3 regions of the Paenibacillus sp. LjRoot56 genome follow, and region 3 is predicted to be linked to each of the others. Evidence: riboswitches for the same ligand, from Rfam matches in the RefSeq annotation. Region 3 holds a riboswitch; each other region holds the start of a gene.
The links. Region 3 has a riboswitch for cyclic di-GMP ahead of ACSQ8O_RS01125 (PilZ domain-containing protein). Riboswitches for the same ligand answer to the same signal wherever they lie in the genome.
Positions count from the first base shown of each region.

Region 1 (3,489 bases), on a different contig from region 3:
CATATCGCTCAATTCCACAGCAACCGTTGAGAGCTTGCTGGCGAAAGTTGAAATGCTTTGTAAGGATGATTCCTGAGTTAGAACCGATTCCATAATTTTGTTAGTACTTTGCGCTGTTTTTCTGGATATTCCTCCCAATTCCCCCATCATAGCAGTCACTTGCTCTGTACTTGCAGACATTTCTTGTGTAGCGGATGAAATATCGATAACTTGATTCGATACGACCTGCGAGGCATCCAAAATATTAGTAAAGGATTCTCCTGTGCTTTTGGCAATTTCCAATCCTTTTTTGGTTTCATTGGTACCTTGTGTCACGAATGTAGCTGTGTTGTGAGTCTCTGATTGAATGTCGGCAACAAGCGTTTCAATTTGACTTGTCGAATTTTTCGATTGATCGGCAAGCTTACGTACCTCAGCAGCTACAACTGCGAACCCTCTGCCATGTTCGCCAGCTCGCGCAGCTTCAATACTTGCGTTTAATGCAAGTAGATTGGTTTGAGCAGTTAAGTCCTTAATAAGGTTGAGAATACTGCCAATCTCTTCTGATTTCGATTCAAGGAGCTTGATTGTGTCTGCGGTAGAAATTGAGTTCGTATTGATGCGTCCCATTTGATCCGATATCGTTTGAGCGGCCATATTGCCTTCTTCGGATAGATTTTTCATAGCGTGAGAAGCATTAGCAACTTCGGTTGCGTTTTGAGCGATGACTTGCAAAGAAGCTGCAATTTCTTCAACGGATCGTCCGCATTCTTCTGTAGAATTTTTTTGCTGGTCGACATGCGTATTCATGTCTCTGATTTCAGTTGTGATCAGTTCAATGCTTTGACGATTGTCTTCAGTGATGTTGAACAGTTCATTGGAAGCGTCGGATACACTTGAAGCTGTTTGTTTAATACTTGATAATATTTCGCGAATATTAGAAAGCATCATATTGAATTTTTGATTTAATTCGCCGAAACCGCCGTTTTCCTCTAATGTAAAATTGAACTTTCCGTTAGAGGCTTGTTCGATTCCTCGCATTAATTGGTTGATCGGCATAAGCGTTCTTCTTGCCACCCAATATTGCGCCCCATTGCAAATCACCAAGGCGATTAAGAGTAAAATGATCGAACTCAGAAGGAACGATTTTTGAGCATCGGGAATCACTTTAGCGTCTACGTCCACGCCAAAGTAAGCTACAACATTGCCATTATCGTCAACAATGGGATAAAGGACGCTGACCCATGTGCCGTAATCATCTTTATAGTATGAAGTGAAGGTCTCGGTTTTAGTTTTCAACATGGATTTCAAACCCTTGACGATCCCTTTCGGTTGCTCATACATATCTCCGATGTTCAAACCTGCCTCCTTAAAAGCTTTAACAACGTGACTCGGGAACGAAATCAACGATGTTTTATTTCCATCCGCTAACTCAACCCCAAAGATATAAGCTTGTGCTACATTGGCATTGAAGGCAGTGTAACTATCAAATTGTTTGGTTAATCGTTGCTGCTCGCTTGCTTCATAGCTCTTATCACTTAATGCACCCTGGACGTCTTTATAGGTTATACCTTGTGCCCACACGGATGTCATATTATGGGTCTGCGTTCTCAATGTATCTGTTAAAATTTGGTTCTGAAAATAAGCGCTGATGGAAATAAGCACGACCCCGATGACTAGCAAATTCAACATCGAGAATAAAAGATTTTTGCCGAAATAGTTCTTGGTCTTCAATTTAACTGCACTCCTTAGATGCTATTTGTATTGACGCGAAACGCTATATTCTGTGAATATCCCCCATTCTTCGACATTTTTTTCAGACTCCGTAGTGATAGAGACATAAAAAAGCCTATCCCAAAGGTTCGGGATAGGCTTACTATCACAAACTGGCGGTTTGGCAGCCATAGCTTCGTAGCTTTAGGCCCATAACTTTGCGCCCTTACCTTTCGATAAGTTTGCCTTTACAGTTATAGCTTATTTACAAAATATTACTCTTACAAATTATGACTATTATAAATTAACGATACATTTCTGTAAATACTATTTGTATATATGTATTGTAAACATGTGTCAAATATGCGACTTTCAGGTCATACTTAAGTATCGTAATATGCTATGTTACATAGGCATATTGTATCAGTCACTCCAAATGGAGATGCATCTGCTCAAAATAGTATAACTCTGGACAAAAATGTCCCATTGCCGGAAGTTGCGCGAGGAAGTACGCTACAGGTGTTGATTTTTTGAAGCTTTGACATCCACAAGGCATAGATGGGAAAAGGCTACCCGTGTGGGTCATTGTGAATATGTATGATAAGTACTGGAGGATCTGGAATGAGCGTACAAATGGAGAATTTGGACCGGGGGTTGGCGGCAGTATGCACTTCCGAGGGAATATTTATCAGCTGGCGGCTTTTGGGGCAGGAGGTGACAGGTGCTTCTGACCACGGCTTAACCGGCGCGGATTTCCGATTGTACCGCAACGGTTTACTTGTTGCGGAGATCGGTGACAGTACCAATTATCTGGATAAAGTCGGTACCCGAGAATCGGCTTATTCGGTAGCCGCAGTGATGGACGGGAAGGAGCAGGAACGGTGCGCCGATGTCCGCCCATGGGAAGCCCCCTATCTGGAAATTCCGCTGCAGAAGCCTGCGGACGGAGTTACGCCTGTGGGTCAATCCTATACCTACAGCGCCAATGACATGAGTGTAGGCGATGTGGACGGCGATGGGGAATACGAATATATCGTCAAATGGGATCCGTCCAACTCCAAGGATGTCTCCCATGTAGGCTATACGGGGAATGTGTTTCTGGACTGTTATAAGCAAAACGGCACCCTTTTGTACCGTATCGATCTGGGGGTCAATATTCGGGCAGGTGCCCATTACACGCAGTTCCTAGTCTATGACTTCGACGGGGATGGCAAGGCGGAGCTCATGTTCAAAACTGCCCCGGGTACCCGTGTGATCCGTTATCAGGATGGTACTCCCATTTCTGAAACCTTCATCACTTTACTGCCAGAGGATGTGGAAGCCGGCTGCAGTCATGATGATGATTATCGCATGAGCAGCGCCGATTATGCGGAGCATGTGGCAGATATGTTCCAGGGCTGGCACAAGCATGAGGAAGTAATGGAAGGACGCTGGCCGGCTACGCTTGAGGAATGCTTCGGTATTTCCCCGCAGTATGACTATCCGCTATCTCGGGAAGATGCAGTACATCTGGCAGATTATTTCCTAGATGTGTATGCACCCGGAAGAAGTGAACGCAACAAGCTACGCCAATTCGAGGGCTTTATTCTGAGAGGACCGGAGTACCTTAGCGTTTTCCACGGTGAAACGGGAGAGGAGCTTAAAACGCTCCGCTACAAACCGGGACGCCATGACGACGGGCTTATGTGGGGGGACTATTCCTGGAACCGTATTGAGCCAGGGAACCGGGTGGACCGATTCTTGGCAGGGGTTGCCTACTTGGACGGCTGCAAGCCTTATGCTTTATTTGCCCGCGGG
Region 1 is NZ_CAXURV020000002.1:99,948-103,436, forward strand. It holds gene ACSQ8O_RS13450 (methyl-accepting chemotaxis protein) at 1-1,713, opposite strand, end outside; cyclic di-GMP riboswitch class I at 1,865-1,949, opposite strand; gene ACSQ8O_RS13455 (rhamnogalacturonan lyase) at 2,290-3,489, shown strand, end outside.
Region 1: it holds a riboswitch for cyclic di-GMP, as region 3 does, so the genes downstream of both, ACSQ8O_RS13450 (methyl-accepting chemotaxis protein) here and ACSQ8O_RS01125 (PilZ domain-containing protein) in region 3, are expected to answer to the same signal.

Region 2 (3,489 bases), 2.5 Mb from region 3:
ACAACCCGTGCAGCACTTGGAGCAAGCCTCGTTTCACCTTTGAACGTTACGGATTCCCCCATCCGTGTGAGTTCGCTGGAGTGATGATCGAACCATAAACCACAGCCTGCGACATAGGGTACATTAGCCAAAATATCATTCTCAGTAACCTCAATTAAGCCGTCCTGCATATCTTTGGGATGGACAAATTTCATTTCATCCACCATATTTAATTGTTTGAAGAGCATCGCGCATACTAAACCATCGAAATCGGAACGTGTGATCAATCTCATGCCATGCATCTCCTTTAATATAGTTCTTTAGAACTACGAAATGTGATGGTCATATTATATCAGCTAGTGTCGATAGGTGACAATGAGAAAATCACCAAGATTACCCGATGCTTGATCTTCCAGTGACAAAAAAAAGAGCGATTCACCTAGATAGGTTGAACCACTCTCAATTTGGATGATAGACATTGCAAAAGTCTTGTGACAAATCCTTCGATTTGAGCCATCGGAGGCATTTTCACAGAAAGCTTTACTTCGCCCTTCCAGTAAAAAATCAGAATGCTATTGTTTCTCCCGTGAAACATTTCAACATCCCAACACGCTTCATTTAATGCATATTCTTCTCGGTTAATCATAAGCTTAGGTCCATCCGTGGATGGCACCAATCGTGCAACATGGTTACCGCATAACGATGTTGCTTCCTGTTCATCCTGCAATTTTACTTCCGATTTCATGCCGCTAGGGCCTCCTTTGTACGTGTCATTCCATTTGATTTCATTTGCTTCGCTATGACAGAGAAAAAACCCCACCGTAGTGAACCGACTAGAGGGGTTCTGAAGTGAATTCCCAATCGTTCGGCGGCTGGCTGGCTGCTTGTCCTTTGCAGGAGAAGTAAGGCCCCTGTAGCTTTGCGTCACTGGCTTTCGCCAGCTTTGCCTTTGTCGAGATGATGTACACAATCTTTTTAGATGAATCCTACAAATAATTCTTACTATACTCTCAAGGATAAGGGATGACGATTTGAAATCGAATAGTTCGTAGGAACTATTTTTACGAAATCCATCAAAATATTTGCATTTTCGACGATATTTTCGCAGCGTTTCGACGTTTTGTGCCTCTCCAATAGAAAATCGAGCCCATCATCGACAAAATCGCTATCACGAGAAAGAGCGTGCTGCCGCCATAGGAAACTAATAAAAAGCCACCAATCCATGGCCCCATAAAGTGACCGATGTTCGTTAATGTTTGAGCACCATAGTAGGTTCCACGCATATGTTCAGGAGCTAGCTTATCTATCAACATGTTCGCGGCAGGATAATTCAGAATTTCACCAAACGTGAAAATCCCCATCGAAACAATCAGCCATGTCAAAGTGTGTGAATATGCAAATCCGATATCGCCTAATGCAAACATAAAGTTGCCAACAACGATAGCCGTTAGAGGTGAATACTTTTCAGCCCATCTCCCCAAAGGCACCTGCATCGCAATGACGACAATGGCATTGGCGCTCATGAGAATGGCAAACATTTTGACCCCATTAGCAAAATCCCTTTGTAAGTACTGCGACAATGTCACCATAACCTGTGAATAACCAATGGCTCCGATAATCCCCCCGATAATGTATAAACGGAAAGTGATGTCCTTACGAATAACACCTACCGCAGAGCGGAAAGTAACGATTGATTTCTTCTCACCTTCAATTTTCTTAATCCCGAACTTAATGAGAAGGGCGTAAAGTGTTATGCCATAGATTAAATAAATGATGCCTGTGAGCAGAAAGGGTAAGGCTCCGTTCATGGTGGCAAAGAAAGCACCTAGTAAAGGACCGACAGCTACCCCCACGTTGATCGCCATGTACCGAAGAGAAAATACTTGTCGCCTTTTGGAGGGCTCTGTTAGATCTGCCATTAAGGCTTGCGATACGGGTTCGTAAAAGGAACGGCAAAGTCCATTCAGCATATTGAGCAGCATAAATAAGACCGGTAATTTAACAACACCGAAGCCGAGGAATACGAATCCCCACCCAAAGAGTGCCGCTAGCATGATCACGCGTCGACCAAATCGGTCTGACAAAGTACCACCGATAAAACCGCCGAACGTTCCAGCTAATGCACCCATTCCTATTACAATACCAATGAGCCCTGGACTCATATCAGAATGCTTCGCCAAGTAGATAGCTAGGAACGGTAAACTCATGGAAGAAGCAGCCCGGGCCATGACCGTACCTAAGATAAGCGTATGTACGATTGGATGATAGGCTTGAAGAAATTGACGCATACGATTCATAGACGATGACTCCTCTCGCTGACACACGAATTACCCTATGGTTAATTAATTACCGAATTCCAATTATACACGAAAATAGCGAATTGTGTCGTCATTTTAGACAGGGAAGTTTACCTTTCTCTATCGCCATCTCACAGATGGTATTTATTGGGTAGAAAAATTATAATAACGATATGGAGGTGCTTGCATATGAAAATAGCGATCACAGGTGGCAGCGGGTTTATTGGAAAACGATTAATCGCTTACTGGTTGGGACAAGGTCACGAACTTATTAATATATCACGCTCATCTTCGAAGCAGGTACCAGGTGTTAGAACGATAACATGGGGCGAGTTGGAGCGAAATACGGAACTCCTTGCAGGTCTTGATGCCATTGTCAATTTGGCGGGTGAATCCATCAGTCAACGTTGGACGCAAGCTGCTAAGACGCGAATTGTACAATCCCGATTGCAAGCGGCTGAGCATGTAGCCAAGCTAGTCGCGACAATGGACCCAAAGCCTAAGGTCGTTGTGAATGCATCAGGCATGTCCTATTACGGCATTTCGGAAACGGATACTTTTGACGAGACGAGTCCTTATCGACAAACGGACTTCCTAGCCAGCGTTGTCAAGCAATGGGAAGCTGCGGCTGATCTTATCCAAGGAACACGTATCGTGAAGGTGCGGGTTGGACTTGTGTTGGATAATAAAGAAGGTGCGTTCCCCAAGATGGCACTTCCTTATAAGCTTGGAGTAGGCGGAACAGTTGGCAGCGGCAGGCAGTGGCATTCGTGGATTCACATCGATGATATGGTGAGACTAATTGATTTTTGCGTTCAAAATGACTCGATTGTTGGTCCGGTTAACGCCACGGCTCCAAATCCGGTTACGAATAAGCAATTGGGACGCGCGATTGCGACTGCCATGCGAAGACCCAATCTTTTCCCTGTTCCGGCATTTATGATGAAGTTGATTTTTGGCGAGCTTTCTGTACTGCTTCTAGAAGGTCAGAAGGTCATTCCTCGTGTATTGCAAGAGCATGGTTTTAGGTGGCGCTTTCCTTGGCTGGCAGGTGCATTAGAAGATTTGGCAAAAAAATAACTTCCCTTCCGAATTAAAATTGTGTACAATTAAATTGTGAGAAATATTAGTTGCGGAAGGTAGTGTCACTATGAGTGTACATCAATTTCAAGTGAAGACGATTCGCGGTGAGGACAAATCTCTTAGCGATTAC
Region 2 is NZ_CAXURV020000001.1:2,714,976-2,718,464, reverse strand. It holds gene ACSQ8O_RS12175 (exopolyphosphatase) at 1-272, opposite strand, end outside; gene ACSQ8O_RS12170 (hypothetical protein) at 419-724, opposite strand; cyclic di-GMP riboswitch class I at 844-937, opposite strand; gene ACSQ8O_RS12165 (MDR family MFS transporter) at 1,053-2,276, opposite strand; gene ACSQ8O_RS12160 (TIGR01777 family oxidoreductase) at 2,466-3,356, shown strand; gene ACSQ8O_RS12155 (glutathione peroxidase) at 3,427-3,489, shown strand, end outside.
Region 2: it holds a riboswitch for cyclic di-GMP, as region 3 does, so the genes downstream of both, ACSQ8O_RS12170 (hypothetical protein) here and ACSQ8O_RS01125 (PilZ domain-containing protein) in region 3, are expected to answer to the same signal.

Region 3 (3,489 bases):
ACGCAAGTACAGACTTATTTGCAAAGCGGCAATGTGCTGTTCCAATCAGAAGAGTCAGGAGAAGCCCTACGTCCGCGTATTGAAAAAGCAATCAGCGATGCGGTAGGCGTAGCGCCTACTGTTATTTTGTGCACCGCGGGGGAGCTTACTGAACTTGTAAGGAATTGCCCCTATGACGCAGAAGCTTTGTCCGAAGGGGAGAGCATTCAAATCTCCGTGCTTACAGAAGAAGCCCCGCAGACATTCACCGACATCTTATCCAAGGGACAGAGTGAAGTAGATGAATTTCAGATACGGGGCTGCACCATATATTTTCTGTTTCGGCAAAGTGTGTTGGATTCGAAGCTGGCGAGCAACATTCAGAAACTTGGAGATCGTACGACCACACGTAATTGGAATACGATGAGCAAACTCGTAGTGTTAGCCGAGGCCTTACAGCCAGCAAATAATCCGAACGGTAAAGCCCCCTAGGCTTTGCCCCGTAATTTTCGAAAAAACTGCGTTAACATCGTGGAACACTCCTCTTGCAAAACACCGCTAACCACATCGACCCGGTGATTAAACCGGTCTTCCTGCAGCAAGTTCATTAACGTTCCCGCACAGCCGGCCTTCGGATCTACCGTACCATAAATAACTTGAGGCACTCGTGCTTGCACGATCGCACCCGCGCACATCGGACATGGCTCCAATGTCACATAGAGCTGGCAGTCCAGAAGACGCCAAGCCTGCAAATGCTCGCTCGCTTGTTTAATAGCAATCATCTCTGCATGCGCAAGCGGATCAAGGGTTGTTTCACGTAAATTGTAGCCGCGGCCAATGATTTGACCTTGATGGACGACGACCGCGCCGATCGGAACTTCGCGGATGGCTTCGGCTTTCAGCGCCTCACCGATCGCTTCTCTCATCCAAGGGATATGTTGATCCACAGGGGGACACCTCGCAATAATAGTTTATCCACATGTGCATAAAAATCCGAACAAATATTCGTTGTTAACAAGCTGTGGATAACAATGTGGATAACTTATAAACCTGTGGATATTCAATTCCACTACACATTCATACAATAAAAACATTGCCCATGCAAGGATTTTAGTTGAAAGAAGTGCATAAGCTACGTATAATGGTGATTACAGTGGGTCTTTTAGACCAGTTTGGACGAAAGATAGATCATTTAGACCAGTAACGATATATCTATATAAATGAATAGCAGGGTTCGACAATGGCAAACTTGCTGAAAGGCAAGGACGCAAAGCTGAGGGTCTACGGTTCTTATGAACTATGGCAGCCTGGTTACCGAAAATCGATGCTTTTTTGATTGCGGTGATAGGCTGTCCCTAAGTGGGGGGCAGTCTATTTTGTGCGGAAAAGTGTTATGAAATCCATCATTAAGGGAGGGTGAAGATGAGCATGGCAATGAAGCAGGATGCTTTGAAGCGATATGGGAGTAAAGAAGGATATGATGCGGAGGTATTGATTAATTGCCGAGCTGTAGTGGCGAAAGATGATTTCGTGTCAACAGGTATTCTTACCTATGCACAAGGAGACATCATGGAGATTGAGCTGCCGGAATATGAGGTATTTCAGCTTGGTGATAAGACCAAAATGACGTTATACACGAAATCGGGTCTATTCGTTTTTCATTCGACAGTCGTAGCTAGAGAGCCTGGTTCACTGATCGTGATCAATCCACCTGAGAATCGGAAGAAGTTTTCGGAGAAACGGGAGTTCCCGCGGGTCGATGTGAAGAACATAGGATACATTGTAGGATTTCAAAATATAACCCAAAAAGAGCAGCATCACTTGGAAAATCCAATTGAAATTTCGATAAAAAATATTTCCATGAACGGAATTGGCTTTATCATTAATGATAATTCGATGATCGATGGTATTCTTCATAAGAAATGTATGTTGCAAGTTGAGCTAGATTTAGGTTTTGAGATGCCGTGCAGGTTGGAAATTATAAGGAAAGAAAAGCAGGAAGACGGCTACTATTATGGAGCCAGCTTCGAGAGCGTTCCTGCCGAGCAAAGCAATGCATTACGGGGGTTTATTCTTCGAAATCAGATCCAAACCTACTTCGAACAGAAGCGGGATGAAGAGTTCAAAAAAGCAATGGAAAAAAAGTCTGCAGCCAATCAATAGCTTGCAGGCTTTTTTTTGCCCGCTAAGTACTATATAATAAGAAGGATGATTTTCGAAAATTAAGGAGTTGTAACGACAATGGCTTTGAAAGCAGGTATCGTCGGTCTACCGAACGTAGGAAAATCGACATTGTTTAATGCAATTACACAGGCGGGGGCAGAATCTGCGAATTATCCGTTCTGTACGATCGATCCGAATGTTGGGGTAGTAGAAGTACCAGACGAGAGATTGCAGAAGCTGGTGGAAATCGTTGTGCCTAAGAGCATCGTGCCGACAGCCTTTGAATTCGTTGACATTGCGGGTTTAGTTAAGGGTGCGAGCAAAGGCGAAGGCCTTGGAAATAAATTTCTAGCACACATCCGCGAAGTTGATGCGATTGTGCATGTTGTCCGTTGTTTTGAGGATGATAATATTACTCACGTTTCAGGGAAAGTTGATCCGATTGGCGACATCGAGACGATTAATCTTGAATTGATTTTGGCAGACATTGAGTCGGTTGATAAAAAGATCGAGCGTTCACGCAAAAACCTCAAAGGCGGCGACAAGAAAGTAGTTGCTGAAGTTGAATGTTTGGAACGTATCAAAGAAGCCTTATATAATGATATGCCAGCACGCAGCTTGGATTTAACAGAAGATGAGCGCCTTCTGGTTCGCGATCTACATTTGCTAACGATGAAGCCAGTGCTCTACGCGGCAAACGTGAGTGAAGATGAAGTTGCAACGGCGGACGATAATGCATACGTTAAAATTGTGAAGGAATTCGCAGAGAAAGAAAACAACGAAGTTGTTTCCATTAGCGCGAAGGTTGAATCCGAAATTGCTGAGCTGGAAGACGAAGAAAAAGCGATGTTCCTGGAAGAGTTGGGACTTCAAGAGTCCGGCTTGAATAGATTGATTAAAGCTGCTTATCGCAAACTCGGCTTGTACACGTATTTCACAGCTGGAGTTCAAGAAGTTAGAGCATGGACGATTCGTAAAGGAACGAAAGCTCCTCAAGCGGCTGGCGTCATTCATACGGATTTCGAACGTGGATTTATTCGTGCAGAGGTTGTTTCTTATCACGATTTGGCTGCTGCAGGATCCATGGCGGGTGCGAAGGAAAAAGGGCAAGTTCGCCTTGAAGGTAAAGAGTACGTAGTAAATGACGGCGACGTTATGCATTTCCGTTTCAACGTTTAATTACTTACAAAAATAAGAAAGGAGTGATCCCCTATGTTGGATCGACTTCAGTCCATTGTGGACCGCTATGACAAACTAAGCGAGTTATTGTGTGACCCGGATGTAACGAGTGATACGAAGAAACTAAGAGAGTATTCCAAAGAGCAATCTGATCTTCAGGAAGCTTAC
Region 3 is NZ_CAXURV020000001.1:250,960-254,448, reverse strand. It holds gene ACSQ8O_RS01135 (DUF1697 domain-containing protein) at 1-471, shown strand, start outside; gene tadA (tRNA adenosine(34) deaminase TadA) at 468-926, opposite strand; cyclic di-GMP riboswitch class I at 1,212-1,298, shown strand; gene ACSQ8O_RS01125 (PilZ domain-containing protein) at 1,402-2,142, shown strand; gene ychF (redox-regulated ATPase YchF) at 2,221-3,321, shown strand; gene prfA (peptide chain release factor 1) at 3,355-3,489, shown strand, end outside.